Regions from separate parts of the Lentzea sp. NBC_00516 genome, predicted to be linked through region 3. Evidence: riboswitches for the same ligand, from Rfam matches in the RefSeq annotation. Region 3 holds a riboswitch; each other region holds the start of a gene.
The links. A riboswitch is a leader RNA that binds a small molecule or an ion and turns the genes downstream of it on or off. The one in region 3 is predicted to bind cobalamin.
Positions count from the first base shown of each region.

Region 1 (10,426 bases), 2.9 Mb from region 3:
GCCGAGGAGGCCGGTCGCGCCGTCCGCACGGTCAAGGCTCGTGACCTTTATGGACGGATGATCCGCACGCTCGCCCAGACCGGCAACGGCTGGATGACGTTCAAGGACACCGCGAACCGCACGTGCAACCAGACCGCGTCGCCTTCGAACGTGGTGCACCTCTCCAACCTCTGCACAGAGATCCTCGAGGTCACCAGCGACGAGGAGACCGCGGTCTGCAACCTGGGCTCGGTCAACCTCGGTGCTCATATCGACGACGCTGCCGGTTCCGTCGACTGGGAGCGGCTGCGTTCCACGGTCCGCACCGCCGTCGTGTTCCTCGACCGCGTGATCGACATCAACTACTACCCGACCGAGCAGGCGGCGCGGTCCAACCCGCGCTGGCGCCCGGTGGGTCTCGGTGTCATGGGCCTGCAGGACGTGTTCTTCAAGCTGCGCCTGCCGTTCGACTCGCCGGCGGCCCGTGAGCTGTCGACGCGCATCGCCGAGGAGATCTACCTGACGGCGCTGGAGTCGTCGGCGGAGCTGGCCTCGTCCGCGGGCGCGCACCCGGCGTTCCGGGAGACCCGTGCCGCCAAGGGAGATCTGCAGCCAGACCTGTGGGGCGTCACGCCCACGCAGACCGAGCGCTGGAGTGCTCTGCGGGAACGCGTCAGCGAGCACGGCCTGCGCAACTCGCTGCTGATCGCGATCGCGCCGACCGCGACGATCGCCTCGATCGCCGGCTGCTTCGAGTGCATCGAGCCGCAGGTGTCGAACACGTTCAAGCGCGAGACGCTGTCCGGAGAGTTCCTGCAGATCAACTCCTACCTGGTGCGCGAGCTCAAGGCCCGAGGCCTGTGGACGGAGGCCGTGCGCAACCGGCTCAAGCAGGACGACGGCTCCGCACAGGGCATCGCCGAACTGCCGGAGGACGTGCGCTCGTTGTTCCGCACGGCCTGGGAACTGCCGCAGAAGGCGCTGATCGAACTGGCCGCCGCGCGTGGCCCGTACGTCGACCAGAGCCAGTCGCTGAACCTGTTCGTCGCCTCGCCGACGATCGGCAAGCTCTCCTCGATGTACCTCTACGCCTGGAAAGCCGGGCTCAAGACCACGTACTACCTGCGCTCCCGCCCGGCGACGCGCATCCAGCAGGCGACCACGACGACGACCACGGCGGCGCCGACCGTGCCCGTCGTGACGTCGGACGAAGCCATCGCCTGCTCCCTCGAAAACCCCGAGTCCTGTGAGGCCTGCCAGTGACCACGCTCGCCAGCACCGCGCGTCAGAACGCCCTGCTCGACCCCGGCATGGACCTCACCCTGCGGCCCATGCGCTACCCGCTCTTCTACGAGCGTTTCCGCGACGCCATCAAGAACACGTGGACCGTCGAGGAAGTCGACCTGCACTCGGACCTCGCCGACCTGAACAAGCTCTCGGAGGCCGAGCGACACCTGGTCAACCGGCTCGTCGCGTTCTTCGCGACCGGGGACACGATCGTCGCGAACAACCTCGTGCTCAACCTCTACGAGCACGTGAACGCGCCGGAGGCCCGGCTCTACCTGTCGCGGCAGCTGTTCGAGGAGGCCGTGCACGTCCAGTTCTACCTGACGCTGCTCGACACCTACCTGCCCGACGAGAACGACCGCATCGAGGCGTTCGCCGCCGTCGAGACGATTCCGTCGATCCGTGCCAAGGCCGAGTTCTGCTACAAGTGGATCGACTCGATCTCGAGCCTCAAGCAGCTGGAGTCGCGGGAGGACCGCAGGTCGTTCCTGCTCAACCTGATCTGCTTCGCGGCGTGCATCGAGGGCCTGTTCTTCTACGGCGCCTTCGCCTACGTCTACTTCCTGCGTTCGCGCGGCCTGCTGAACGGTCTCGCGTCGGGCACCAACTGGGTGTTCCGCGACGAGTCGATGCACATGGCGTTCGCGTTCGACGTCGTGGACACCGTGCGCCGCGAGGAGCCGGACCTGTTCGACGACTCCTTGTACGAGGAGGTCAAGCAGATGTTGCGCGAGGCCGTCGAGGCCGAGGTGCAGTTCGCGGAGGACCTGCTCGGTGGCGGTGTCGCCGGCATGTCGGTGGCGGACATGCGGTCCTATTTGGAGCATGTCGCGGACCGGCGGCTGCAGGTGCTCGGCATCGAGCCGATCTACGGTTCCAAGAACCCGTTCGCGTTCATGGAGCTGCAGGACGTGCAGGAGCTGTCGAACTTCTTCGAACGGCGCGTGTCGGCCTACCAGGTCGGTGTGACCGGCACGGTGGCGTTCGACGAGGACTTCTGAGTCGTGCGGGTGCGGTGCCCTTGACCGGGAAGCCGGTCAGGGGCACCGCTTCGTCAGCAGGCGAGCGTCGGCGCGGCGGGGTTGCCGCCGCCGTCGAGGTTCGCGAGCTTGACCCCGGTCAGGCCGAGGACCGCCTGAGCCGTGGCACGCGGAGCGGTCGTCTGGTCGAATCCCGTTGCGTCGTAGGCGATCGCGCCTCGGTCCGCGACGGCACCCGGGCAGCCGACCGCGAGCGAACGCAGGAACTGCCGTGCCTGCGTCGCGGCGGCCGGGCGGTGACCGGCCAGCGCCTGCGCGGCCAGACCGGTGCTGTTCGCGTTGGACGCGTTGGCGCCGACGGAGAAACCGCCGTCGGCGTTCTGCTTCGACACGAGCCACGTGGTGCCTTCGGCGGCGTTCACGCTGTCACCGGTGGCGCGCAACGCCTGCACGACCAGCGCGGTCGAGTCCACGTCACTGGCGCACGGGGTCTGGCCGAAGTTCAGCGGGAAACCTCCGTCAGGACACTGGGTTCCGGCGAGGAAGGTCCTGGCCGCCGCGGGCGTGCCGCCCGGCGTGCGGTCGAGGGCCAGCAGCGCCAGGGACTGGGTGAAGGCGTTGGAGAAGTCACCGAAGTCCGAGCGGTCGGAGAACCTGCCCGACGGCGCGAGCAGGCCGCGCAGACCGGCTTCCAGGTCGGCACCGCCGAACGAGTTGCCGTTCTTGTGCCGCACCTTCGCCGCCAGCAACAGCTTGGCGTGCGCGCCCGCGTAGGCCTCGGTGCCGGAACCGACGTACCCGGTGGTGATCTCCGGCTTGGCCAGCCACGTGATGGCCTTCTCGGCGTTGGTGTCCGAGGAACGAGCGGCCGCGAACGCGAAGATCGCGTCGATGGTCAGGCCCTGGTCGGGGAACTTCTCGCCACCGAAGTCGGCCTCGAACCGTTCGCCGTCGACCAGTTGCCGCGCGAGCCAGCCCGCGGCGGCGTCGGACTTGTTGTGCGTTGCCGCCACCGCGGGGGTGACAGCGGTGCCAATGCCCAGCATCAGGACAGCAGCGAGCACCAGACGTCTCATGAGAACCCTTTCCCGCACTTCCACGACAGGAGTTGGTGAACACCGCGCGATGCGGGTGACCGGGCTCGCCCGAATGGGCACACCGTTGCGGGACAGCGCCGGATTCTCACCGGACTTCCCCCGCGCCGCGCTGAACGCCCAACAGGTTCTCATGTCGCGCAAGACCTCGTGCCGAGTTGCGATGTGACGCTCGCCTCCGACCCCGAAGGCGGTGCCGATCGGCGGTTTCCAGGTGTTAGCCTCGCTCGGCTCGACAACTTCATACCTCGCCCGTGACGGGGAAGCCGGTCGGAATCCGGCACTGTCGCGCAACCGTGGGCCACTGCTGCAGTGGCGAGTCGGGTCACCATCCGGGCGGGGTGAACAGACCGACCGCTGTCGCGAAACGCAGGGGTGGCTGCCGGCGCCCCGCGCCGTCTCCTCTCCTCGAGCAGCACGAGGAGGGGGAGAGGATGACCCGGCGAAGGAGCCTGGCCGCACTGGCGTTCGTCGTCAGCGCGGGCCTGATCACCACGGCGATCGCCGGAACCGCGGCCGCCGCGGGAGATCGCGAAGCCGCCCACTCCAGCTCCGTGTGGCTCTCCCACCAGCTTCGACCCGACGGCACCCTGGAGAACCCGCTCGGCGGCGAGCTGCCCGACCACGGTCTGATGATCGACCTGGTCTTCGCGATGCACGCGTCCGGCGACGGCGCGCTCGCCGAGCCGATCGTCAAGTTCCTGGACGACCAGGGGCACGCCACCGACTACTTCACCTGGGACGGCCTCGCTCCCGGCCAGGGCTTCGACCAGATCATCGTCGGCGGTGCTGTGGCCAAGACCCTGCTCACCGCGCAGATCTCCGGCCGCGACCCGCGCGACTTCGACGGCCACGACATGGTCGCCGAGACGAAGGCGGCGATCCGCCGTTCCGGCGTCGACGCCGGCCGGATCAGCGACTACTCGAAGAACCCCGAGTGGTCGGACATGGTGAACAACAACGCCAACATGTTCGGCCAGTCCCTCGCCGTGATCGGCCTGGCGGTGGCGGGGGAGAACGACCAGCCCGCCATCGACAAGATGGTGACGCAGCAGTGTTCCGAGGGCTATTTCCGGATCTTCTTCGGGTACGTGCAGGGGCCTGAGGGCCTCAAGGTGTCGTCGTGTGACGAGGGCAAGGCCGACGGCTCGTCGTCCCCGGACGGTGACGCGACCGGCCTCGCGCTGTCGGCCATGCTCGCCGCGAAGCGCGCCGGGGCGGCCGGGCTCGACGAGCCGATCGCCAGGACCGTGACGTGGCTGAAGAACAACCAGGCCGACAGTGGTGGCTGGGGTGGCGGTGTCGGGACCGAGGCGCCGAACACCAACAGCACCGGCCTGATCGTGCAGGCGCTCGCTGATGCAGGCGGCGCAGGCCCTGAGGTGGGCAGGGGCACGGAGTTCCTGAAGTCCGCGCAGGCAGGCGAGTCCGACTCGGGCACCGCGCTGGCCGGGCAGATCGGTGCGATCGCGTACAACCCGGCCTCGTACCAGGCAGCGCGCACCGGCGGCATCTCCGGCATCGACACGTGGATCAGGGCGAGCGCGCAGGCCTCGCTCGGGTTGTCGCAGACCGGTTTCTACGCGCTCGCCAAGGGCGAAGGGCCCGAGCCCACCACGCCGAGCAGCACCACGACGACGACCACGTCTCGAACCACCACGACTTCTCAGAGCACGACGACCACGCCGCCACCTGTCACCGGGCACACCACGACCGCGACGGTCACCGTTCAGACGCCCGCGCCGGCGACCAGGCCGAAGGCCGTGGTCCGCCAACCTGCCCCGGCGCCGAAGACCGTGCAACCGGCCGCGAAGACGTCCGCCGCGAAGCTCGGCGCCTATCTGGCCAACAAGCTCGTGCGCGGCGACCACGTCGAGGTCACCGAGAACGACAGGACCTACGTCGACTACGACGCGACCGCGGACCTGGTGCTGGCGCTGCACGCGTTGGGCGAACAGCCGGACGCGGCGAAGAAGGCCACGGAGTTCCTGCTGACGCCGGACGCGATCAACGCCTACGCGCACGGCGCCGGGCAGGAGACCGGCGAGGCCGCCTACGCCGAACCGCTCGCGAAACTCGTGATCCTCGCTCAGTTCCAGAAGTCCGACGACCTCGCGAACCGGCTGCGCACCGAACTGGCCGGGCTGCGGGGCGCGGACGGCCTGTTCACCGACACCGGTTCGTTCGCGGACTCCGAGGACTCCGTCCGCCGCCACACCTGGGCGGTGCTCGCCACCGTCGCCGACCCCGGCCAGGCGATCGAGGCGCTCGCCGTTCGCCAGTGCGCGGACGGCACCTTCCCGGAGCACATGGACGAGAACGACTGCAAGGCAGGGGATCTCGCCTCCACTGCCGCCGCGGTGACCGCGCTGAACAGCAGGCCGTTCACCGAGGACGCGCCCGCCGCCCAGGCCCCGGCCGAGTGGTCGAAGGAACGCGCGGCCGCGTTCGTGAAGGCGATCTCGTTGCTCAGCGCCAAGCCGAACGGCAAGGGCATGGTCGACGACGAAGGCGGCGCGCCCTCCATCGCGTTGAGCGCCTCGGTCGCGGGCGCCCGGCAGGCGGCGGGCCTGGACGTGAGCGGCACCGCGAAGACGATCGGCGGGATGGTGCTCGCCGACGGTGGTCTGCCGCGGGTGTCCGGCGGTGACGGCGCGACCGACTTCGGCACGAGTCTCGTTGGCGCACAGGGCATCGCGGGCCGCTCGTGGATCAGCGCGGACGGGTCCGGGCTGTCGCCGGTGGTGCGCCTGCCGCTGACGGACGCCGAACCGGTTCCCGCACTGGTCGCCCAGAACGCGCCGTGGCATCCGCCGCTGTGGTCCTACTTCGCATTCGGCGGCGCCATGGTGCTCGCCGGTCTCGTTCTGCTGCTTCGCCGTCGTCTCACTCAGGGGGTTCAGTGATGAAGAGAGTTCTCGCCGCCGCGTTGGTGCTCACCGGGCTGGTCGTCGCGCCCGCTCCGGCCAGTGCCGCGGGCTACGACGGCATCTGCACCGGCGCGGACGCGTTGAGCGGCACGACGATCGTGGTCGACTTCCAGGAACTGGACGGCAACGGCGGGGTGGCCGCGCCGACGATCACGCGTTGTTCGCCCAACGCCACTCCCGGCACGGACCGCACCGGCATCAAGGCGTTGCAGGACGCGGGAATCATGGTCGCGGGCACCGTCAAGTGGGGCCTCGGTTTCGTGTGCCGAGTGGGCGGCCGTCCGTCGTCGACCGAGAACATCCCGGTCACCGGCAACCCGACCTACAAGGAGGGGTGCTTCAACACCCCGCCCGGCGCCGCGTACTGGGGTTACTGGCACGCCGACGGTTCCGGCTCGACCTGGACCTACAGCAGCTACGGCGCGTTGAACCGCAACGTGGTCCCCGGTGGTTTCGAGGGATGGTCGTTCTCGCTGAACAAGTCGGCCGGCACGAACCCGGTTCCCGGCGTGACACCGACGAACCCGGCGGTGAGCGCGAGCAACCCCACCGTGGCGCTCTCGATCAACGACCTGGACCGCAAGATCACCCTCGGCCAGACCACGTCGCTCACCTGGACCTCGACCAACGCCACGTCGGTCAGCGCGTCCTCCGTCTCTCCTGCCAGTGGCGGCGGTGGCTGGTCCGGTTCTCTAGCGACGCCCGGCGGCACGCAGAACATCACGCCCACGGCGACCGGCACGTACACCTACATCATCTCCGCGACCGGGAACGGGGTGACGGTGTACTCGTCCGCCACCCTGACCGTCCAATGAGGACGCTCGCGGCGCTGGCCGCCGCCTTCCTGGCGGTGGCGGCGGCACCGGTGGTGCACGCGATCGACCACGGCAAGGGCCATCCCGGCTTCTGCAAGGACGACAAGGGCGTGACGGTCGTCATCGACTTCCAGCAGCTCGGGGGCGACGCGATCGTGCGCTGCAACCCGCAGCCGACCGCGGGCACCGGCCTGGACGCGATGAAGGGCGCCGGTTTCCAGGTCGCCGGCGCGCAGCGGTGGGGTGAGGCCTTCATCTGCCGCGTCGAGAACAAGCCCGCCGCCGCGGACCAGATCCCGATCAACGGCCGCGCGAACTACCGCGAGCTGTGCATCGACACCCCTCCCGCGGCGGCCTACTGGTCGTACTGGCACGCCGGGAACAACTGCGCCTGGGACTACAGCCAGTGGGGCGTGAAGAACCGCCAGTTCATCCCGGGCGGCTTCGAAGGCTGGTCGTTCTCCCTGAACGCCACCGCGGACACGAACCCGGTGCCGCGCGTCGCCGCCGTGCGTCCCGGCACCGAGGGCAAGGCGTGCAACGCCGTCGAGGAGGCGAAGCCGGTCAGCAACGACCCCAACGAGACGCAGGCTCCCGTCCAGGGCCGCCCGCCGCAGGCCACTCCTGAGGCAGAGCGGCAGGAGACTCCGCCGCCCGGTGCGCCGACCGGTGCGTTGCCGCCGCCCAAGCCCCGTGCCAGTGCCACCGCGCGGCCGAAGGCGAACGACCCGTCGAGCAACATCGCGTTCAGCGGCGGCGAGAACGCCGAGGACGTCAACGAGGTGATCAAGCGGACGTCCGGCGCGAGCGACTACGCGCCGTGGGCCGCGGGCGGTGCGGTCGTGGTGCTGCTGGCCGCCGGGTTCTTCGTGGCACGGCGGCGGAAACGGGTCAACGAGTCGTGACGTCGTACTTCCTGCCGCGCGACCTGCACCCGGCGGCGTGGTGGGTGTGGGCGCTCGGCCTCGCGGTCGCGGCGACCCGCACCACGAACCCGTGGCTGCTGCTCACGATCATCGCGGTGGCGGGGTACGTCGTCGTGGCCCGCCGCTCCGAGGCGCCGTGGGCGCTGGCGTTCCGGCTGTACCTCGTGCTCGGTGCGTGGATCGTGGCGATCCGGGTGTTCTTCCGGCTCGTGTTCGGCGGGGCCGAGGGATCGACGATCATCCTGCGGCTGCCGGAGATCCCGTTGCCGGCGTGGGCGGCGGGCATCCGGCTGTTCGGCGACGTGTCCGCGGAGTCGTTGCTGGGCGGCCTCTACGACGGCCTGCGCCTCGCGACCATGGTGATCTGCCTCGGCGCCGCCAACGCGCTGGCGAATCCGAAGCGGCTGCTCAAGGCCATGCCACCGGCGCTCTACGAGGTGGGCACGGCGGTGATCGTCGCGCTGTCGGTGTTCCCGCAACTGGCCGAGAGCGTGCTGCGCGTGCGTCGTGCCCGGAAGTTGCGTGGTGGCAGCGGAAAGCGCACACAGGTGCTGCACTCGATCATGATCCCGATCCTGGAGGACGCGCTGTCCCGCTCGTTGCAGCTCGCGGCCTCGATGGACTCCCGCGGCTACGGCCGGGCAGGGCTGGTCGAGGCACGGCAGCGCGTGCTCACCGGCACGATGATGATCGTCGGCCTGATCGGCGTGTGCGTGGGCGTCTACGCGACGCTGGACGGGTCGACGCCGCGTTTCCTGGCCGCGCCGGTGCTGTCGGTCGGGCTGCTGATCGGCCTGGCCGGATTCCGCATGGCCGGTCAGCGAGTTCAACGCACCCGCTACCGCCCGGACCGCTGGCATCCACCGGAACTCGTGGTGGCGGCAAGCGGACTCGGTGTCGCGGCCGTGCTGTTCGTGACGTCCAGCGTCGACCCGACGAACCTCAACCCGTCGCTGATCCAACTGTCGTGGCCGCTGCTGTCCTGGGGGCCGCTGCTGGGCGTGCTGATCGGCGTCCTACCAGCGTTCCTCACTCCCGTTCCGGAACCACCTTTCGCTGCCTTCGAAGAAGAAGTGGCCGCCTCATGATCGAACTCGACCACGTCGGCTTCTGGTACGCGGGCCGGTCCGAGCCGGTGCTGCGCGACATCTCGCTGTCCATCGGGGAAGGCGAGCTCGTGCTGTTCGCCGGCCAGACCGGCGCGGGCAAGTCGACGTTGCTCGGCACGATCAACGGCCTCGTCCCGCACTTCACCGGCGGCCACCTCGAAGGCGACGTGTCGGTGGCCGGCGTGTCCACCCGGTCGCGCCCGCCGCGCGAGTTCGCGCACCTGGTCGGCGTGGTCGGCCAGGACCCGCTGGCGGGCTTCGTCACCGACACCGTCGAGGACGAACTCGCCTACGGCATGGAACAACTCGGCCTGTCACCGCAGGTCATGCGCCGCCGCGTCGAGGAGACCCTGGACCTGCTGGGCATCGCGGAACTCCGCCGGCGAGCGCTGCGCACGTTGTCCGGCGGCCAGCAGCAACGCGTCGCCATCGGCTCGGTGCTGACCACTCACCCGAAGGTCCTCGTGCTGGACGAGCCGACGTCCGCACTGGATCCGACGGCAGCGGAGGACGTGCTGGCCACGCTCGCGCGTCTGGTGCAGGACCTCGGCACGACGGTGCTGATGGCGGAACACCGCATGGAGCGCGTGATCCCGTTCGCCGACCGGATGATCTACGTGCCGGGCAGCGGGGGAGTGCTCGACGGCACACCGCCGGAAGTGCTGCGGGACATGCCGATCGCGCCGCCGATCGTCCAACTGGGACGGTTGGCCGGCTGGGACCCGCTGCCGATGTCCGTCCGGGACGCCCGCCGCCGCGCCTCGTCGCTCACGCTCGGCAGCCCACCGGCCAGGACCACGACAGCCGGGGACGTGCTGCTCACCGCGTCGGGAGTCGTGGTGCGGTACGGGCCGAAGGTCGCCGTCCGCGACGTGGACCTCTCGCTGCACGCAGGCGAAGTGCTGGCCATCATGGGCCGCAACGGTTCCGGCAAGTCGTCGCTGCTCTGGGCGGTGCAGGGCTCCGGTCCCCGGCAGGGCGGCACAGTTCGCGTGGGCGACGCGGACCCGAAGTCCCTGAGCAGTTCCGAGGGCCGCAAACTGGTCGGGATGGTGCCGCAGACCGCGAGCGACCTGCTGTACCTGCAGACCGTCGAGGCCGAGTGCACCGCCGCCGACGCCGAATCGGGCGCGGAACCTGGCCTGTGCCGGGGTCTGCTCGACCGGCTGGCTCCCGGCATCGATCCCGTCGTGCACCCGCGCGACCTGTCCGAAGGCCAGCGCCTCGCGCTGGTGCTCGCGGTCCAGCTCTCCGCCGCGCCGCGCGTCATGCTGCTCGACGAACCCACCCGAGGCCTCGACTACAC
Region 1 covers NZ_CP107840.1:1,527,903-1,538,328, forward strand. The annotation lists gene OG205_RS06720 (ribonucleoside-diphosphate reductase subunit alpha) at 1-1,242, shown strand, start outside; gene OG205_RS06725 (ribonucleotide-diphosphate reductase subunit beta) at 1,239-2,267, shown strand; gene OG205_RS06730 (prenyltransferase/squalene oxidase repeat-containing protein) at 2,321-3,322, opposite strand; cobalamin riboswitch at 3,356-3,506, opposite strand; cobalamin riboswitch at 3,552-3,691, shown strand; gene OG205_RS06735 (hypothetical protein) at 3,775-6,246, shown strand; gene OG205_RS06740 (ABC transporter substrate-binding protein) at 6,246-7,085, shown strand; gene OG205_RS06745 (ABC transporter substrate-binding protein) at 7,082-7,990, shown strand; gene OG205_RS06750 (energy-coupling factor transporter transmembrane component T) at 7,987-9,099, shown strand; gene OG205_RS06755 (ABC transporter ATP-binding protein) at 9,096-10,426, shown strand, end outside.
Region 1: another riboswitch for cobalamin. It lies ahead of OG205_RS06730 (prenyltransferase/squalene oxidase repeat-containing protein); the one in region 3 lies ahead of OG205_RS40110 (FecCD family ABC transporter permease).

Region 2 (10,426 bases), 990 kb from region 3:
CGGCCAGGTGCGCCGAGTACGGGTCCTTGCCCAGTGCCTTGAGAAGGTCCGTGACCGCTCGCTGCGCCGCCTCGACGTCCATGTTCGCCACGGTAGATCCGTTCGCCGAATTTAGTCAACAAGAGTAGGTTTTAGAGATGGCCGACCCCGTCGCCGCCGTCGCGGCCCTCGACGAGCCGAACCGCCGCCGGCTCTACGACTTCGTCGTGCACCAGACCGCGCCCATCAGCAAGGACGAGGCCGCGCAGGCCGCTGGGCTCCCCCGCACGACGGCCGCGTTCCACCTCGACAAGCTGGTCGAGATGGGCTTGCTCACAGTGGTGCACCAGCGGCGCACCGGCCGCACCGGACCTGGCGCGGGCCGGCCGGCGAAGCTGTACCGGCGCTCCGAGGAGCAGATCGAGGTGTCGCTGCCCAACCGCCGCTACGAGGCCGCGAGCCACCTGGTCACGGACGCGTTGATGGAGGCGGAGAGCACCGGCGAGCCTCCGCGCGAGATCCTCAACCGGCGTGCCCACGAGTGGGGCGCGGACCTGGCCTCCATGGCCTCGGGCGATCTGACCGGGGCGTTGGGAGACTTCGGTTTCGAGCCCCGGACCGAGGGCGAGGAGATCCTGCTGGGCAACTGCCCGTTCCACAGCCTGGCGCAGCGGCACGCGCAACTGGTGTGCGGCATGACCCTGTGCCTGATCAACGGCCTGCTGGACGGGATCAAGGCGAACGGCGTGTCCGCCCGCCTTGATCCGTCACCGGGTCATTGCTGCGTCCGGGTCGTTCAGACGCCGTCCTCGAGGTCGCCCTCGGTCTCGAGGTAGGCCGCCCGCAGCGCGTCCAAAGTGGACTCCTCCGGGTGCTCCCACATCTTGCGCTCGGCCGCCTCCAGCAGACGCTCGGCGATGCCGTGCAACGCCCAGGGGTTGCTGGTCTGCAGGAACTTCCGGGTCTCCGGGTCGAGCACGTACGACTCGGTCAGCTTCTCGTACATCCAGTCCGCGACGACACCGGTCGTGGCGTCGTAGCCGAACAGGTACTCGACCGTCGCCTGCAGCTCGAACGCGCCCTTGTAGCCGTGGTTGCGCATCGCGCCGATCCAGCGCGGGTTCACCACGCGGGCGCGGAAGATCCGTGAGGTCTCCTCGGTCAACGTACGCGTGCGGACGGCCTCGGGGCGCGTGCTGTCACCGACGTACGCGGCGGGTGCCTTGCCCGTCAACGCCTTCACCATCGTGACCATGCCGCCGTGGTACTGGAAGTAGTCGTCCGAGTCGGCGATGTCGTGCTCGCGGGTGTCGATGTTCTTGGCCGCCACCGCGATCCGCCGGTACGCCGACTCCATGTCCGCGCGCGCCGCCACCCCGTCCACACCACGCCCGTACGCGTAACCGCCCCACACCGCGTAGACCTCGGCGATGTCGGACGAGTCGCGCCAGTTGCGGCTGTCGATCAACGGCAGCACACCCGCGCCGTACGCGCCCGGCTTGGAACCGAAGACGCGCAACGTGGCCCTGCGCTGGTCGCCGTGCTCCTCCAGGTCCTTGAGCATGTGCGCCCGCACGAAGTTCTGCTCCGCGGGCTCGTCCAGCGCGGCCACCAGCTGCACGGCATCGTCCAACATGGACACGACGTGCGGGAAGGCGTCCCGGAAGAAGCCGGAGATGCGGATCGTGACGTCGATGCGCGGCCTGTCCAGCTCCTCCAGCGAGACGACCTCGAGGCCGGTGACGCGGCGCGACTGGTCGTCCCACACCGGCCGCACGCCCAGCAGCGAGAACACTTCGGCGATGTCGTCACCGGCGGTGCGCATCGCGGACGTGCCCCAGACCGACAGACCGACCGAGGGCGGCCACTCGCCGTCGTTCTCCTCGCGGTAGCGGGCGAGCAGCGAGTCGGCCATCGCCTGACCGGTCTCCCAGGCGAGCCGCGACGGGATGGCCTTCGGGTCGACCGAGTAGAAGTTGCGGCCGGTCGGCAGCACGTTCACCAGGCCGCGCAACGGAGAACCCGACGGGCCGGCCGGGATGTAGCCGCCGTCCAGAGCGTGCAGGACGTTCGTCATCTCGTCGGTGGTGCGCGCCAGCCGGGGCACGACCTCGACCGCCGCGAACTCCAGGATCTTCTGCACGTCCTCGGACTCGTGCAGAGTCTTGGCCACTTCCCGGTTCCAGCCCGCGTCCTCCATGGCCTGAACGAGCCCGCGCGCGATTTCCTCAACCGCGTCAACGTCTTCGCGACCCGTGGTCGTGAGGCCGAGAGCCTCGCGCAGACCGGGCAGCGCGGCGACCTGACCGCCCCACATCTGTCGTGCCTGCAACATGGCGAGCACGAGGTTGACGCGAACGCTGCCGGTCGGCGCCTCGCCGAGGATGTGCAGGCCGTCGCGGATCTGGACGTCCTTGACCTCGCAGAGCCAGCCGTCGACGTGCAGGATGAACTCGTCGAACTCCGCCTCGTGCGGCCGGTCCTCGAGGCCGAGGTCGTGGTCGAGCTTGGCGGCCTGGATCAACGTCCAGATCTGCGCGCGGGCCGCCGGCAGCTTGGCCGGGTCCATCGCGGAGATGTTGCCGTACTCGTCCAGCAACTGCTCCAGGCGCGCGATGTCGCCGTAGCTGTCGGCGCGGGCCATCGGCGGCACGAGGTGGTCGACCAGCGTGGCGTGCGCGCGGCGCTTGGCCTGCGTGCCCTCACCGGGGTCGTTGACGAGGAACGGGTAGACCAGCGGCAGATCGCCGAGCGCCGCGTCCGTGCCACAGGATGCCGACATGCCGACGGTCTTGCCGGGCAACCACTCCAGGTTGCCGTGCTTGCCGACGTGCACGACCGCGTCCGCGCCGAAGTTCGACTCGATCCACCGGTACGCCGCGAGGTAGTGGTGCGACGGCGGCAGGTCCGGGTCGTGGTAGATCGCGATCGGGTTCTCGCCGAACCCGCGCGGCGGCTGCACGATCACGACGACGTTGTTGGACCGCAACGCGGCCAGCACGATCTCGCCGTCCTTGGACTTGCTGTGGTCCACGAAGAGCGTGCCAGGGGCCTCGCCCCAGTGCTCCTGCATCGACTCGCGGAAGTCCTCGGGAAGCGTCTCGTAGAACTCCCGGTAGTCCGCGGCCGCGATGCGCACGGGGTTGCTCTCGAACTGCTCCTGCGTCAGCCAGTCCGCGTCCTGACCACCGGCCGCGATCAACGCGTGGATCAGCGCGTCGCCGTCCAGCTCCTGCACACCCGGCAGCGCGTCGCCGATGTCGTAACCGTGCTCCTGCATGGCCTTCAGCAACCGCACGGTCGACGCCGGCGTGTCCAGGCCGACCGCGTTGCCGATGCGGGAGTGCTTGGTCGGGTACGCCGACAGCATCACCGCGATCTTGCGCTCCGCGACCGGGATGTGCCGCAGCCTGCCGTGCCGGACCGCGATGCCCGCGACGCGCAGCGCCCGTTCCGGGTCGGCCACGTAGACGGTGAGGCCGTCGGAGTCGATCTCCTTGAAGGAGAACGGAACCGTGATGATCCGGCCGTCGAACTCGGGGATCGCGACCTGGGTCGCGGTGTCCAAAGGAGACAGTCCGTCGTCGTTCTCGTCCCACGACTCGCGGCTCGACGTGAGGCACAACCCCTGCAGGATCGGCACGTCGAGCGCGGCTTGCGCGCCGACGTCCCACGCGTCGTCGTCGCCACCGGCGGACGCCTTCGCGGGGTTCGTGCCGCCCGCCGCGAGCACCGTCACGACGAGCGCGTCGGCTTGGCGCAGCGTGTCGAGCAGTTCGGGTTCGGCGGTGCGCAGCGAGGAGCAGAAGACCGGCAGGGGCTTCCCGCCCTTGGCCTCGATCGCGTCGCACAGGGCGTGGACGAAGGCAGTGTTCCCGGCCACGTGATGCGCGCGGTAGTAGAGCACCGCGACCGTCGGGCCTTCTGGGGTGCCCTCGCGTTCCAGCACACCCCACGTGGGGGTGGCGGCGGGGGCCTCGAAGCCGTGGCCGGTCAGCAGCACGGTGTCCGACAGGAACTTGTGCAGCTCGGTGAGGTTCGCCGGACCGCCGTGCGCGAGGTAGAGGTGCGCCTCGGCGCACACGCCACCGGGCACCGTCGACAGCTCCATCAGCGCGGCGTCCGGCTGCTGCTCGCCGCCGAGCACCACCACCGGCAGGCCGCACGCCAGCAGCCAGTCGAGGCCTTCCTCCCACATCCGGCGCCCGCCGAGGATGCGCACGAGGACGAGGCTGACGTCCTGGATCAACTCGGGCAGGTCGTCGGTCGTGAGTCGCGCGGGGTTGCCGAGCCGGTACTCGGCGCCGCTCGCACGCGCCGACAGCAGGTCGGTGTCGGAGGTCGACAGCAACAGGATCACGCAGGCTCCATCCCTCGTGGGGTCCTCGCCCCAAAGTGCGGGTGACTGGCGAAGCGGAGTTCCTGACTCCCAGCGGTGTTCGCTGGTCACAGTGGCGGGACCGCGCCGGATTCACACCGGCTTCCTCCTGCGCTTCGTCGTTCGGGCTCACCCTAACCGGCGGGTTACAGTCCGACCTATGCGTAGTCACCCGGACGCCTGCCCCGGCGCCGTCGAGCTGCACGCCGCGGCCGACGGCGGGCTGGCGCGCATCCGGGTGCCGGGCGGCACTCTTTCCGCTGCTCAGTGGGACGTCGTGCGCCTCGCGTCGCTCGAACTCGGCACCGGCTCGGTCGAACTGACCTCGCGGGCGAACCTCCAGATCAGGGGGCTGGCGGACGGCGTGGAACTGGGCGCGCGACTGGCCGCGGCCGGACTGCTGCCCTCCGCGTCGCACGAGCGGATCCGCAACATCATCGCCGCCCCGCTGGACGACAACCAGGCGCTGGTCGACGCGATCGACGCGGCCCTGTGCGCGGACCCGGCGCTGGCTTCGCTACCAGGGCGTTTCCTGGTGACGGTCGGGGCCTCGGTGAGCGGGCTGGGCGGCGACATCGGCCTGGCAGGCGACGTGCTCCTGCTCGCCGGCCGCGACACCGGCATCCGCGTCACCGACCCCGTCGACGCGGTGGTCACCGCCGCCCGCCTCTTCCAGCAGCTCCGCGGCGCGTCCTGGCGCCTGTCCGAAGTGGACGACGGTGTGCGAAAGATCACCGCCCACTTCGGCGCCTCCTCCGAGGCCTTGTTCGTCCCGGCTGTGACTCCTGTCGCACCTTCACCGTTGACCCCAGGCGTTCCACTGGGCCGGCTCGACGCCCACCAACTCCCGGGCGTCCCGCTCCGCCTGACCCCGTGGCGCAGCCTGGTCGTCCCCGCCGGCACCGACACCTCCGGCCTCATCACCGACCCGGTCTCCCCGTGGCACGGCGTCAGCGCCTGCACCGGACGCCCCGGCTGCGCGAAGTCGCTCTCCGACGTACGCGCCGATGCGCGCGCTTGGGTCAACGGCCGCACACGGCCCGATGCGCACACACGGCCCGATGCGTCCGACCACACACACGCGCCAGGCCGGGTACCCCCAATTTCAATTCTAGGGAGCAGGTCCGACACTCCCGGCGCCGTGCACTGGTCGGGCTGTGCCCGCCGCTGCGGTCGTCCCGCCGGCGATGTGACCGAGTTCGTCGCGACCGGCGACGGCTACGAGGAGATCCGTTGACGCAGTACATCAGGGACGGGGCGGAGATCTACCGCCAGTCCTTCGCCACCATTCGCGCGGAGTCGGACCTCACCAGGTTCCCCGCCGACGTCGCGAAAGTCGTCGTCCGCATGATCCACGCGTGCGGCATGACCGACCTGCCGGACGACGTCGCATTCTCCCCGAACGTCGTGCGCGACGCCCGGGAGGCGTTGCGGAACGGTGCGCCGATCCTGTGCGACGCCAACATGGTCGCGTCCGGCGTGACCCGCCGCCGCTTGCCCAAGGACAACGAAGTCCTTTGCTACCTGCAGGATCCGCGGACACCGGAGCTGGCGCAGACCATCGGCAACACGCGCAGCGCCGCCGCCCTGGAGCTGCTCGCGGACCGGTTCGACGGCGCGGTGATCGCGATCGGCAACGCCCCCACGGCGTTGTTCCACCTCCTCGACCTGATCGCCGCCGGAGCCCCGAGGCCCGCCGCGGTCCTGGGCATCCCGGTCGGGTTCATCGGGGCCGCGGAGTCCAAGGAAGCTTTGGCCGCAACGGATCTGGAGCACCTCGTGGTGCGCGGCCGGCGCGGCGGCAGTGCCATGACGGCGGCGGCCATCAACGCGATTGCGAGCGAAGAAGAATGACGGGCAAGCTCTACGGCGTCGGCCTGGGTCCCGGCGACCCGGAACTCCTGACGGTCAAGGCCGCGCGGCTCATCAACGAAGCCGACGTGGTGGCGTACCACAGCGCCCGGCACGGCAAGTCGGTCGCGAAGACCATCGCGGCGCCCTACTTCCGCAGCCAGGACGATCCGAATCCGCAGATCATGGAACAGCTCGTCTACCCGGTCACCACTGAGGACACGGACGACTACCAGGGTGAGATCGACGCCTTCTACGAGGAGGCCGCCGCCAAGCTGGCCGCGCACCTCGACGCCGGACGCGTCGTCGTCGTCCTGGCCGCTGGAGACCCGTTCTTCTACGGCTCCTACATGCACATGCACAAACGCCTGGCCGACCGCTACGAGTGGGAGGTGGTCCCCGGCGTCACGTCCGTGAGCGGCGCTTCAGCAGTACTCGGCACACCGCTCGTGGAACGCGACGAGGTGCTCACGATCCTGCCGGGCACGCTGCCGCCCGCCGAACTCGCGACCAGGCTCGCCGACACCGACAGCGCCGCGATCCTCAAGCTGGGCCGCACTTTCGGCAACGTCCGCGAGGCCCTCGAAACGGCCGGCCGGCTCGACGGCGCGTGGTACGTCGAACGCGCCACCACCGGCCGTCAGAAGATGTCGCCGCTGGCCGACGTCGATCCCGAGAGCGTCCCGTACTTCTCGCTGGCCCTGCTGCCGAGCCAGTCCAAGCCCGCCAAGCCGAAGGGCGAGGTCGTGGTCATCGGCCTCGGTCCCGGCGCCCGCGCGTGGCTCACCCCGGAGGCCCGCCAGGAACTGGAGGCCGCCGACGAACTGGTCGGCTACAGCACCTACCTCGACCGGGTTCCGGAACGCCCTGGCCAGAAGCGCCATTCCTCGCACAACCAGGTCGAGTCCGAACGCGCGGCCTTCGCCCTGGACCTCGCGCGGAAGGGCGCGCGGGTCGCCGTCGTGTCGTCGGGCGACCCCGGCGTCTTCGCGATGGCCACCGCGGTGCTGGAAGTGGCCGCGGAGACCCAGGACGTGCCGGTGCGCGTCATCCCCGGTGTGACGGCCGCGAACGCCGTGGCCGCCAAGGCGGGCGCGCCTCTCGGGCACGACTACGCCGTGATCTCGTTGAGCGACCGGCTCAAGCCGTGGGACGTCATCGCCGAACGGCTGGAAGCCACCGCCAAGGCCGACCTGGTCATCGCGATCTACAACCCGGCGTCCAAGGCCCGCACCCACCAGGTGGCGGACATGCGCGACCTGCTGCTCCAGCACCGCGCCCAGGAGACGCCGATCGTCGTCGGACGCGATGTCGGCGGCCCGGAGGAGGAGATCCGCGTCCTCACGCTCGGCGCGCTCGACCCGGCCACGATCGACATGCGCTGCCTGCTGATCATCGGCTCGTCGCAGACGATCTTGACGCCTCAGGGAGTCGTCTTCACGCCCCGACGGTACCCAACCAGCTGACGGCACCGTCGACGTCGGCCACCGTTTCCGCAGGTGGGAGCGGTGGCCGACGCACGATCACGACCGGCACACCGAGACGGCGCGCGGCTTCGAGCTTGGCCGACGTCATCGAGCCGCCGCTGTCCTTGGTCACCAGGACGTCGATCTCCCGGGACCGCATCAGCTCCAGCTCACCGTCCACAGTGAACGGTCCGCGCGACAGCAGCACCTCGATCCGTTGTGGCATCGGCGGTTCCGGCGGCTCGACCATCCGCGCCAGGAACCACTGCGGGCACGCGGCGAACTCGGCGAGGTCCTGTCGTCCGGTCGTCAGGAACACCCGCGCCCCAGGCAGATCGCGCGCGGCATCGGCAACGCTGTCGACCCAGTGCCACCCGGGCTGCGGCGTGAATCCAGGCCGCCGCAGGATCAGGAACGGGACGCCGAGTTGAGAGCAAGCCTCGAAAGCGTTCGAGGTGATCTGCCGAGCGAACGGGTGCGTGGCATCGACCACGGCGCTGACATCGTTGTCCCGCAACCACTGCGCGAGCCCGTCGACACCGCCGAACCCGCCGATCCGAACCTCACCGACAGGCAACCGAGGCGAACTGACACGCCCCGCCAGCGAGGAAACAGCCGGTACACGGGATGCGAGCTCGCGCGCCTCCCCCGTTCCGCCGAGGATCAGGATCATCGAACGCGCGTGGCCGAGTACAGGTGACTGTCCGGGAACTGCGTCGCCCCCAGCACCTGCCCCACGATGATCACCGCGGTCCGCTTGATCCCGGCGGCCTCGACCTGCGCCGCGATGTCGTCCAACGTCCCGCGCAACACGACCTCGTCCTCACGGGACGCATAGGCGACGACCGCGACCGGGCAGTCCAGGCCGTAGTTCGGCACCAGTTCCGCGACCACGTCCGAGATCCGCTGCACGGCCAGGTGCAACACGAGGGTCGCGTGACTGCGACCCAACGTGTCGAGGTCCTCACCGTCCGGCATCGGCGTGGCACGCTGCGAAGTCCTCGTCAGGATGACCGTCTGCCCGACACCCGGCACGGTCAGTTCACGCTGCAACGACGCCGCCGCGGCCGCGTAAGCCGGCACCCCGGGCGTCACGTCGTAAGCGATCTCCAGCGCGTCCAACCGGCGCATCTGCTCGGCCATCGCGCTGAACACCGAGGGGTCCCCGGAGTGCAGCCGGGCCACGTCCAGCCCCTGTTCCGAGGCCGCGACCAGCTCGGCGACGATCTCGTCCAGCGTCAGCGAAGCGGTATCGATCTTGCGCGCCCCGTCAGGGCAGAAGTCCAGCAACTCCACGGGCACCAACGCGCCCGCGTACAGACAGACCGGCGACGACTCGATCAACGAGCGCCCCCGCACCGTGATCAGGTCGGCCGCACCGGGCCCGGCCCCGATGAAGTGCACGGTCACTTGGTAACGCTCCACGTCGTCACGGGCATGTGCGGCCGCCAGCCGGTGAACTTGCCGACGGCGGAGCCGCGGTTCACCGCGATCCGCACCAGGTCGCCACCGAGCCGCGCGTACCACTGCGCCACCACGGCCTCGGACTCCAGCGTCACGGCGTTCACCACCAGACGACCGCCGGAAGCCAAAGCGTCCCAGCAGGCCTGCATCACGCCGGGCACGGTCACGCCGCCGCCGACGAAGATCGCGTCGGGCTTCTCCAGCCCCTCCAACGCGTCCGGCGCCCGTCCGATGTGGACCTCCACACCCGGCACACCCAGAGACGCAGCGTTACCGGCGATTCGCTCTGCGCGTTCGGCCGACTGCTCGATGGCGATGACGCGGCAGGTCGGATGCGTGCGCGCCCACTCGATCGCGATGGAACCCGACCCGGACCCGACGTCCCACAGCAGCTGCCCCGGCAGCGGCGCCAATCTCGACAACGAAATAGCCCGCACCTCTCGCTTCGTCAGCTGACCATCGGATTCGTAAACGTCATCAGGCAGTCCGGGAACCCGCGAGAGAGCGCTCCCGCTGTACTCGACCGCGATCACGCACAACGGATCCGAGTCCTGCCCGGACCAAGGGTAAACCCGCTCGGCGGGCCCACCTAGCTGTTCGAGCACAACGATCTGCCCGTCCGCGCCGACAACCTCGGCGACAGCGGCCGGGTCACCACCGAGCACGAGCACGCGCCGTCCCGGAGTCAACACGGGCCGTAGCAAATCGATCGAACGCGCCACCAGGGACACGACCTCGACCTCGTTCAACGCCCACCCGAGCCGCGCACAGGCCAGCGACACCGACGACGGATGCGGGATCACCGTCACGCGGTCGCCGAGCAACCGGACCAGGGTCGTGCCGATGCCGTGGAACATGGGGTCACCGGACGCCAGCACGCACACGTCCCGATACTTCTCGAACAACTCGGGCAACGCCGGTACCAGCGGCGACGGCCACGCGACCCGCTCGAACTCCCCCGGCACCAGGTCGAGCTGGCGCCGCGACCCCATCACCACCCGCGACCTGGAAACTGCCTGCTGAGCGGCGGGCGACAGCCCATTCCACCCGTCGGCCCCGATGCCGACGACAACGACGTCAGACGGTGCCGGTGACACGCTTCACCTGGATCTCGATCACGACGCGCTGCGGATTCACCCGCGGCTGCTTGTAGCGCAGCGCATACCGCCGCACGGCCTCGTCGACGGATTCCACGTCGTCGCGCACGACCGCCGGACCCTCCAAGGTGGACCAACGCCGACCATCCACCTGGCACACAGCGGCGTACCCGGCCTTGCGAACGTGCTTG
Region 2 covers NZ_CP107840.1:9,634,096-9,644,521, reverse strand. The annotation lists gene folE (GTP cyclohydrolase I FolE) at 1-82, opposite strand, end outside; gene OG205_RS45015 (helix-turn-helix transcriptional regulator) at 138-815, shown strand; gene cobN (cobaltochelatase subunit CobN) at 776-4,339, opposite strand; cobalamin riboswitch at 4,375-4,509, opposite strand; gene OG205_RS45005 (hypothetical protein) at 4,518-5,594, shown strand; gene OG205_RS45000 (precorrin-8X methylmutase) at 5,591-6,211, shown strand; gene OG205_RS44995 (precorrin-2 C(20)-methyltransferase) at 6,208-7,674, shown strand; gene OG205_RS44990 (cobalt-precorrin-6A reductase) at 7,646-8,347, opposite strand; gene cobM (precorrin-4 C(11)-methyltransferase) at 8,344-9,084, opposite strand; gene cbiE (precorrin-6y C5,15-methyltransferase (decarboxylating) subunit CbiE) at 9,081-10,235, opposite strand; gene OG205_RS44975 (TIGR03618 family F420-dependent PPOX class oxidoreductase) at 10,216-10,426, opposite strand, start outside.
Region 2: another riboswitch for cobalamin. It lies ahead of cobN (cobaltochelatase subunit CobN); the one in region 3 lies ahead of OG205_RS40110 (FecCD family ABC transporter permease).

Region 3 (10,426 bases):
ACCGGCCCCCGACGCCCCGGTGATCCACACGAGCGGCACAGTCGAAGCGTCCCACAGCAGGCAACGCGATATGGCCGACCGCATGCCACCGCCCAGTTCGTGCCCGGCGCCACCGCACTCGCCAACGCAAGATGACCACCTACGGAAGCCCGGCGCGCGGTGTCAACCGGCGCGGCCCCTCGCAAGGCGACCACGTACGAGTCCTGGTGTGGCGATGCGAAGCGAGCCGTCTGAACCTAGGGCGCCGGGTTGCGGTGCAATCGCAACCCCGCACTTCGTCACGACCCGCGCGCCCACCCTCGCAAGGCGACGGAACGTCAGGAACACGACCAACCCCGCTGGAACGCGACAAACGCCCGCAAACCGACCCGCGCGGCCCCGTCCGTCAAACGCCCGCCCAGGCGAACCCCTCCACCCGCGCTACGTCAACGCCCCACCCGTTCCCAGGGCGTGGACTTCACACTGTCGGGTGAACGCCACGTCCACCCATGCTTCGTCCCATACTGCAAGACGCGGGCGGTGACCTGAGCCACCCGGCGGAATGCGCGCGCAAGGCCGGTGTCTATGCTCGTTAACAGTCCGGACACATTGCGGTGCTCCGGTCGGCGCGGGCCAGCCGCCCCCGACCACGCCCGCGCCCCACGATCCGACCCTTCCTGGGAGCGATGTCCGTGAGCAACACGAGCCGACCTGTTGTCCTCATCGCCGAGAAGCTCGCGCCGTCCGTTCTGGACGCTCTCGGCGACGGCGTCGAAGTGCGCCACGTAGACGGCACCGACCGCGAAGCCCTCCTCACCGCCGTCGCCGACGCGGACGCTCTGCTCGTCCGGTCCGCCACCCAGGTGAACGCCGAGGTCTTCGCGGCCACGCGCAAGCTGAAGGTCGTGGCCCGCGCGGGTGTCGGCCTGGACAACGTCGAGGTCCCGGCCGCCACGCAGAACGGCGTGATGGTCGTCAACGCGCCGACGTCCAACATCGTCAGCGCCGCCGAGCACGCCGTCGCGCTTCTCCTCAGCGTCGCGCGCCAGATCCCGGCCGCGCACGAGACGCTGCAGAACCACGAGTGGAAGCGCTCCAAGTTCAACGGCGTCGAGCTCAACGGCAAGACCGTCGGCGTCGTCGGCCTCGGCAAGATCGGGCAGCTGTTCGCGCAGCGCATCGCCGCGTTCGGTGTCGAGCTCATCGCCTACGACCCGTACGTCTCGGCCGCGCGCGCCGCCCAGCTCGGCATCGAGCTCGTCACCCTCGAGGAGCTGCTCGAGAAGGCGGACGCGATCAGCATCCACCTGCCGAAGACGCCGGAGACCAAGGGCCTCATCGGCGCCGAGCAGCTGGCGAAGGCCAAGCGCGGCGTCATCATCGTCAACGCGGCCCGCGGTGGCCTCATCGACGAGGAAGCCCTTGCGGAGGCCGTCAGGGAAGGCCAGGTCGGCGGCGCCGGCATCGACGTCTTCTCCACCGAGCCCACGACCGAGAGCCCGCTGTTCAACGTGCCGGGCATCGTCGTCACCCCGCACCTCGGCGCGTCCACGGCCGAGGCGCAGGACCGCGCGGGCACCGACGTCGCGAAGAGCACCATCCTCGCGCTCGCCGGCGAGTTCGTGCCGGACGCCGTCAACGTCCAGGGCGGTGCGGTCGGCGAAGAGGTCCGCCCGTACCTGCCGCTGGTGCAGAAGCTCGGCACCGTCCTCAGTGCACTGTCGCCCAAGGCCCCGACCAGCGTCACCGTCGAGGTCCGCGGCGAACTGTCCAATGAGGACGTCGCGATCCTGCCGCTCGCCGCTCTGCGCGGGGTGTTCTCCAAGGTCGTCGAGTCGCAGGTGACGTTCGTGAACGCGCCGAGCCTCGCCGCGGACCTGGGCGTCAGCGTCGAGCTCGTCAAGGAGACCGAGAGCCCGAACCACCGCAGCCTCGTCACGGTGAAGGCCGTGTACGCGGACGGCGCGACGAACACCGTGTCCGGCACGGTCAGCGGCATCGCGCAGGTCGAGAAGCTGGTGAACATCAACGGCCGCAACTTCGACCTGAGGGCCGAAGGCACCGTCCTGCTGTTGGAGTACCCGGATCGTCCGGGTGTCATGGGCACCGTCGGCACGCTGCTCGGCGAGGCCGGCGTGAACATCGAGGCCGCGCAGATCAGCCAGACCGGCGACGACGCCGTCATGGTGCTGCGCGTCGACCGCCCGGTCGACACCCAGGTGCTCGACCCGATCGGCGCGTCCGTCGGTGCGCGCACGGTCAGGTCTGTCGACTTCGGATAGTCACGACAAACGGGAAGGGGACGGGCAAAGTCCCCTTCCCGTGTTCGTCGTCGTTCACAACGAAGTCGTAACAGGCAACTATCTGTAGACCACATTCATACTTTCGGGGCAGTCGCAGACACACGATCAGCGATTAGCGTCCCCACGAGGTTGACCCGGTGCCGTAGAGGGCACGGCACTGTCTTTTCGGGTCGAAGGCACACACCTCGGTTGGGGCAAACGTTGTGAAGAGACGATCGAGTCTGGTGGTGTTCTCTGCCATCACCACACTGCTGATCGCACCTGCCACGGCACAGGCGCAGAGCGAACCGCTCGCGCAGCCGGTCAAGGGTGCGCACGGGTTGGACGCGAAAGCGTTGCACCTCAAGGTTTCTCCCAGGCTGAACGCCACGGGCTCGGTCACCGCGTTCGTCGCGCTGGACCGCAAGCCGGCCGTCGACGCGTTCGACGAGAAGAAGAGCCAGGGCAAAGAGGTCGCGAAGCAGGCCGCCAAGCAGGCCAAGAACGACACGTCGGCCACGGTCGACCAGGTCGTCGGCCAGCTCAAGAGCGCTGACACGCAGACCAAGGAGCTCTACCGCACCTCCAACGGCGTCCCCGGCGTCGTCGTGAAGGCCGACGCGCAGAAGGTCCGCGAACTGGCCCAGCGCCAGGACGTTCTCGCCGTCTACCCGGTCGTGCCGAAGAAGCGCCAGAACTCGAACGCCGTCCAGCTCACCAGGACGCTCAACGTCTGGCAGCAGTACGGCAAGCTCGGCGACGACGTCCGCGTCGGCATCATCGACACCGGTGTGGACTACACCCACGCGAACTTCGGCGGCCCCGGCACCGTCGACGCGTTCCGCGCCGTCGACCCGCGCGCGAAGGACCCGAACTTCCCGACCGCGAAGGTCGTCGGCGGTTACGACTTCGTCGGCGAGGACTACGACGGGGAGAGCACCGACCCGGCGATCAACACGCCGAAGCCGGACCCGAACCCCATCGACTGCAACGGTCACGGCTCGCACGTCGCGGGCACCACGGCCGGTTTCGGCGAGAACGCCGACGGCAGCACGTTCAAGGGCGACTACACGAGGCTCGACGCCGCGAAGCTCAACGAGATGAAGATCGGCCCCGGCACCGCGCCGAAGGCCCAGATCTTCGCGCTGAAGGTCTTCGGCTGCGACGGCTCGACCAACGTCACCTCGCAGGCGCTCGACTGGTCGCTCGACCCCGACGGCGACGGCGACTTCTCCGACCACCTCGACGTGGTCAACCTGTCGCTCGGCTCCGACTACGGCGCACCGGACGACCCCGACAGCCTCTTCGTCAAGAAGCTGTACAAGGTCGGCGTCATGCCGGTCTTCTCCGCGGGCAACGGCGGCGACCTCTACGACATCGGCGGCTCACCGGGCAACACGCCCGAGGCGCTGACCGTCGCGTCCGTGCGCGACTCGTTCGTGCTGCGTGACGGCGCCGACGTGAAGGGCCAGGGCCTCAAGCCCGGTCAGTACAGCCAGAGCTTCACCGGTTACCTGGGCTACAACAAGGAACTGCCGGTCGCGAAGCTGTCCCAGGCGGGCAACGCCGACGGCTGCGTCGCGATCACCGACAACGTCGCCGGCAAGTTCGTGTGGCTGGAGTGGGACGACGTCGACGCCACGCGCCGTTGTGGTTCGGCCGTCCGCGCGAACAACGTGCAGGCCGCCGGTGGTCAGGGCGTGCTCCTCTCGTCCACTTTGGAGAACTTCGCGGCGGGCATCGCCGGCAACGCGGGCATCCCGATGTTCCAGTTCACCGGCTCCGCCACCACGGCGATCCGCCCGGCGCTGAACGCGGGCACGCTGGTCGTCCGTCTCGCGGGTGACCTGCGCACCTCGACGCCGACGTACGACCAGTCCATTTCGGACACCCCGAGCGAGTTCACCAGCCGTGGCACCCGCGGCCAGTCCATCAAGCCGGACGTCGCGGCCCCCGGTGACACCATCTCGTCGACCGCCGTCGGTTCCGGCAACGACCGCCTGGTGATCTCGGGTACGTCGATGGCCTCCCCGCACGTCGCCGGCATCGCCGCCCTGGTCCGCCAGGCGCACCCGGACTGGACGCTGGAAGAGGTCAAGGCCTCGATCATGAACACCGCCGGTGCGGACGTGAAGGAGGACGGCAAGACCTTCGCGCCCAACCGGGTCGGCACCGGCCGCGTGGACGGCAAGTCCGCGATCGACAACCAGGTCCTCGCGTACGTCGAGGAGGACAACGGTTACGTCAGCGCGAACTTCGGCGTCGTCGAGGTCGCCAAGGCCGTCTCCAAGTCCAAGACCATCAAGCTGGTCAACAAGTCCACGAAGTCCGTGGAGTACAAGGTCGGTTACACCGCGGCCACGACGATCCCCGGCGTGAGCTACGTGCTCTCGCAGGACAAGGTGAAGCTGAGCCCGCGCGGCGTCGCGCGCGTCAAGGTGACCCTGAAGATCGACGACCCGAAGGCGCTGCGCAAGACGGTCGACTCGACCGTCGAGGCCAACCAGCTCGACGTGCCGCGCCAGTTCCTCGCGGACGCCTCCGGTCGCGTGACCTTCACGCCGACCGCCGGTGCCACCGTGCCGCTGCGCCTGTCGGTCTACTCGGCGCCGAAGCCGGTCGCGGACGTCAAGACCGCGTCCAGCCTCAAGTTCCGGGGCAACGACAAGCAGGCCGTGCTGAACGTGACCGGCAAGGGTCTCGACCAGGGCACCGGCTCGCAGGCCTACCGCTCGCTGATCAGCGTTCTCGAGCTGCAGGCCCAGTCGCCGAAGCTGCGCGACTGCAAGCGCAACGTCACCGAGAACTGCGCGCTCAACGAGACCGCCAAGGGCGGCGACCTCCGCTACGTCGGCGCGGCCTCCACGGCCCCGCTGGCCAAGGCGCAGGGCAAGCCGGAGGAGGCGCTGCTCGCGTTCGGTGTCGCTACCTGGGGCAACTGGTACAACCTGGGCAAGAACACCATCCCGTTCGTCGACATCGACACCAACGGTGACGGCACGGCGGACTTCGAGGTGTTCGCGACCCGCCTGACCGACACCGACCTGCTGGTCGCGTCCACGGTGGACCTGAAGACGGGCGAGACCGTCGACATCCAGGGCGTGAACGGCCTGTTCGGCGACGTCGACGCGAACGTCCAGGACACCAACGTCGTCGTCCTGCCGGTGCTGCTGAGCGCACTGGGCATCGACGCGACGAAGGACACGGCCCGCCTCTCGTACGTCGTGGGCGTCGGTGGCTACTACGCCGCGCCGGGCAACGCGAACAAGCTCGTCGACGTCATCGACCGCAACCTGTCCTACGACCCGCTCAAGCCGGGTCTGTGGGCGCAAGGCGGCGGCGACGCGGCGCTCTCGTACCTCGCGAAGCCGGGTACCGCGCTCGTGGTGAACAAGAACGAGGCCTCGCTGAAGGCCGACAAGTCCGAGGGGCTGCTGGTCCTCAACCACCACAACGCCAACGGTGACCGCGCGTCGGTCGTCCTGGTGAAGTCGAGTGGCCGGGGCGGCGCCTACTAGATCGGATGTTTCACGAGAGGCCCGGTTCTTCGTTTGGAACCGGGCCTCTCGGCATGTCACGGCCTGGAACTGCCTGCCGTCACCCCTTGACGCGACCCCGTTCCTGCGGTCGAGTGACACTCGAAAGTGGGATATGGGCCGTGTGGGTGTCCCGCAGTACGGGAGATAACACCCCGATGGGGTGTCCGGCATGCGGCGAGCGGCCTGGATGCCGGTAGCCTTTCGCGAAGGAAAGTAGTCCCACCAATTGGGGACTGACACCTGGGAGGTGTGTGGATGCGGCTCGCAGTGATCCCAGGAGACGGGATCGGGCCCGAGGTCATCGCTGAGGCCCTGAAGGTCCTCGGAGAGGTCGTTCCGGCGGCCGAGATCACTCGCTACGACCTCGGCGCGGCGCGCTGGCACGCCACGGGAGAGTTGTTGCCCGAGTCGGTGCTGGGAGAGCTTCGCCAGCACGACGCGATCCTGCTCGGCGCGGTGGGCGACCCGTCGGTGCCGAGCGGAATTCTGGAGCGGGGCCTGCTTCTGAGGCTGCGCTTCGAACTTGACCACCACGTGAACCTCCGCCCGGCTCGTCTCTACCCCGGTGTCCGCAGCCCGCTCGCGGACCCGCCGGAGATCGACATGGTGGTGGTCCGCGAGGGCACAGAAGGCCCGTACGCGGGCAACGGCGGCCTGCTCCGCAAGGACACGCCGCACGAGATCGCCACCGAGGTCTCGCTGAACACGTCGTTCGGCGTCGAGCGCGTGGTCCGGGACGCCTTCGCGCGTGCCTCGAACCGTCCGCGCCGGCACCTGACCTTGGTGCACAAGACGAACGTCCTCACGTACGCCGGCTCGTTGTGGTCGCGCGTGGTCGAGGAGGTCTCGCTGCAGCACCCTGAGGTCACCGTGGCCTACCAGCACGTGGACGCGGCGACCATTCACCTGGTCACCGACCCGGGCCGGTACGACGTGATCGTCACCGACAACCTGTTCGGCGACATCCTGACCGACCTCGCCGCCGCCGTCACGGGTGGCATCGGCCTGGCCGCGTCGGGAAACATGGACGTGACCCGTCGCAACCCGTCGATGTTCGAGCCGGTCCACGGTTCGGCACCGGACATCGCGGGCCAGGGCATCGCGGACCCGACGGCCGCCGTGCTGTCGGTCGCGCTGCTGCTCGACCACCTCGGCGAGCACGAGTCGGCACGCCGGATCGAGGCCTCAGTGGCCTTTGATCTCGCTACCAGGGACCACCAGTCGCCTGGGGCCACCTACGCCATCGGCGACCGTCTCGCGGCACTCGTGTCGTCGAACGTCCGCACTGGCTGAGGTTCATCCGCAAGACGTTTTGAAGCCCCGGCCGGATTTTCCGGCCGGGGCTGTTTTTTTCACGAGTAACCAGTACAGGAAGGCGTTGCCCAGATACGCCGGGGCGCCTTCGCGGGCTCCGGTCAAAGTTGGCCGTTGGCTTCCCTCCATGTGCGCTCCTTCTGGATCCACTCGTTGTCCTGCGGGAACTCGTCGATCGTCGGCACGCGCCGGATCTCGGTCTTGAACCCCGGGCCGGCCATCGGCATGCGCTTGGCCCACTCGATCGCCTCCTCCTTCGAGGACACGTTGAGGAGGTAGAAGCCGTTGAACAGCTCCTTGGTCTCGCCGTAGGGGCCGTCCGTGACGACCGGGGGTTCGGCGGAGTAGTCGACGACGACGCCCTCGGACGGCTCGGAAAGCCCCTCGGCGGCCAGCAGCACGCCGGCGCGGACCAGTTCCTCGTTGAACGCGCCGACCGTCTCCAGCATCTTGTCGAAGTCGAATTCGCCCATGTTCGCGTAGGCCTCGTCGGTGGCACGCATGATCAGGATGTACTTCACGGTGGATCTCCTCGCTCGTTGTCTTCCTCGGTGACGTCCACAGGTCGAACGGGCCGCTGCCCGGATCGACATCACACCCCGAGAATTTTCGAACTTTCTGTTTTCGCAGGTAGGGTCGGGTCAGTCGTGCGTGGGGGAAGACCGGTCGAAGTCCGGCGCTGACCCGCAACGGTAGGTCCCACCCAGGGACGAGCCCGAACACCCGCTCACGGTGCCCTAGAACTTCCGACTCCGCCGTGGACTGCGGGAAGGACCCAGTGCTCTCCAAGATCAGCGTGCTCGTCGGCGTGCTCGCCGTCAGCCTCGTCGCGGGCGTCGCGCTCGGCCCCGTCTCCGTTCCGTTCGACCTCACGCTCGAACTGCTGTGGGCGGCGCTGACCGGTGGCACGATCCCCGCCGACCTCGCCGGGCAGTACCACATCGTCTGGGACATCCGGCTTCCCCGCGTCCTGCTGGCCGCGGTCGTCGGGGCGGGGCTGAGCACCGTCGGCGTCGCGATCCAGGCGATGGTGCGCAACGCGTTGGCCGACCCCTACGTGCTCGGCATCTCGTCGGGAGCGAGTGTGGGGGCGACGGCGGTGGCGACGCTCGGAATCCTGTCCGGTCTCGGCGTCTACGCGTTGTCGGTGGGGGCGTTCCTGACCGGTCTCGGCGCCACGGCCCTGGTCTACATCACCGCGCGCACGAGCCGTGGGCTCACACCGTTGCGGCTCGTGCTGACCGGGACGGCGCTCGCGTACGGGTTCTCCGCCGTGGCGATGCTGCTGGTGTTCCAGGCGCCGCGCGGTGAGGCGGCGCGGGCCGCGATGTTCTGGTTGCTCGGCAGCCTCGGCGGGGCGAACTGGCAGTCGCTGCCCGTCGCCGCCGTCGTGACCGCGGCCGGCATCGTCTACCTGGCGACCAAGGCGCGGAAGCTCAACGCGCTGGCGATGGGCGACGAGACCGCGACCACGCTCGGCGTCGCGGTCAACCGGTTCCGCACGCACCTGTTCATCGTCACCGCCGCCATGACCGGCGTGCTGGTGGCGGTCAGCGGCGCCGTCGGGTTCGTCGGGCTGATGCTGCCGCACCTGACGCGCATGGTCGTCGGCGCAGACCACCGCAAGGTCCTGGCGCTCGCACCGCTGGCCGGAGCGTCGTTCCTGGTGTGGGTCGACGTGGCCGCGCGGATGCTCGCCGCACCGGAGGAACTGCCGCTCGGCGTCATCACGGCCGCGCTCGGCGTGCCGTGCTTCATCTTCCTGATGCGCCGCAGGTCCTACGTCTTCGGAGGCCGCTGATGCGCGTCGAGCTGCACGACGTCACCGTCCGGAACATCATCTCCGGCATTTCGTTGAACGCCTCCGGTGAGGTCGTCGGCATCGTCGGCCCCAACGGCAGCGGCAAGTCGACGACGTTGCGCTGTGTGTACAGGGCGCTCAAGCCGGACGCCGGCACCGTCCTGCTCGACGGCGAGAACGTCCACAAGCGACACGACGTCGCCCGCCACCTCGCCGCTCTGACCCAGGAGTCGCAGGTCGAGTTCGACTTCACGGTCGCCGAGGTCGTGGAGATGGGCAGGCTGCCGCACGACCGCGATCCCGCGCGTGATTCCCGGGTGGTTTCCGAAGCACTGTCCACCGTGGACGTGTCGCACCTCGCTTCACGCAGCTTCCTCAGTTTGTCCGGCGGGGAGCGTCAACGCGTGCTCATCGCTCGCGCGATCGCCCAGGAACCGCGCGTGCTCGTGCTGGACGAGCCCACGAACCACCTCGACATCCGGCATCAGCTCGACGTTCTCCGGCTCACGCGCGGGCTGGGCATCACGGTTCTGACGGTTCTGCACGATCTGAACCTCGCCGCTTCCTTCTGCGACCGGCTGTACGTGCTGGACGAAGGACGGATCGTCGCGTCCGGCACACCGGCCGAGGTGCTGGTCCCCGAGCTGATCGCCAAGGTTTTCCACGTCACCGCGCACGTCGTGCGGCATCCGACCACGGGAGTTCCCCAGCTCCTGTTCGACCAGGAGGTCACCCCTTGAGAACTGTTGTGTGTGCCGCTGTGCTGTTGATCTCCGGCTGCGGCGCCACGGTCGCCCAGGACACCTCCGCGTCCGACCCGGTGACCGTCACGAACTGCGGTCAGCAGGTCACGTTCGACAGGATTCCGTCCAAAGTGGTCACCAACGACACCGGCATCACCGAGTTGATGTTCGCGCTGGGGTTGAAGGACCGGATGGCGGGTTACGTCGTGTCCGGTGTCGACACCGTCGACGTGCGGACCTCGCCGTGGAAGGCCGAGTTCGGCAGTGTGAAGCACCTGTCCGACAAGATCTCCAAGGAGGTCGTGCAGGGGGTCAACGCCGATCTGGTGTTCGCCGGGTGGAACTACGGGTTCAGCGAGAGCACCGGGTTCACGCCGGACTCGTTGAAGGCTCTGGGGATCGGGACCTATCAACTGACCGAGGCCTGCCGGAACGGGGTGGGGAAGCAGCGCGGGATCATGCCGGCGCTGGACGCGCTGTACACGGATCTGCGCAACCTCGGGAAGATCTTCCGGGTCGAGGCCAAGGCCGAGGAACTGGTGAAGGGGTACCAGGAGCAGATCGCTTCTGCCGGGCGGTTGATGGAGGGCAAGCCTCGGCCGAAGGTGTTCCTGTACGACAGCGGGCAGGACCAGCCGTTCACGTCCGGGAAGAACGCCGCGCCTCAGGACGTGATCTCGAAGGCCGGCGGGGACAACATCTTCGGGGATCTCAACGACAGTTGGACGACGGTCAACTGGGAGACCGTCGTGCAGCGGAACCCGGATG
Region 3 covers NZ_CP107840.1:8,648,985-8,659,410, forward strand. The annotation lists gene OG205_RS40085 (AAA family ATPase) at 1-39, opposite strand, end outside; gene serA (phosphoglycerate dehydrogenase) at 666-2,261, shown strand; gene OG205_RS40095 (S8 family serine peptidase) at 2,504-5,779, shown strand; gene OG205_RS40100 (3-isopropylmalate dehydrogenase) at 6,056-7,093, shown strand; gene OG205_RS40105 (YciI family protein) at 7,216-7,635, opposite strand; cobalamin riboswitch at 7,740-7,859, shown strand; gene OG205_RS40110 (FecCD family ABC transporter permease) at 7,893-8,915, shown strand; gene OG205_RS40115 (ABC transporter ATP-binding protein) at 8,915-9,655, shown strand; gene OG205_RS40120 (ABC transporter substrate-binding protein) at 9,652-10,426, shown strand, end outside.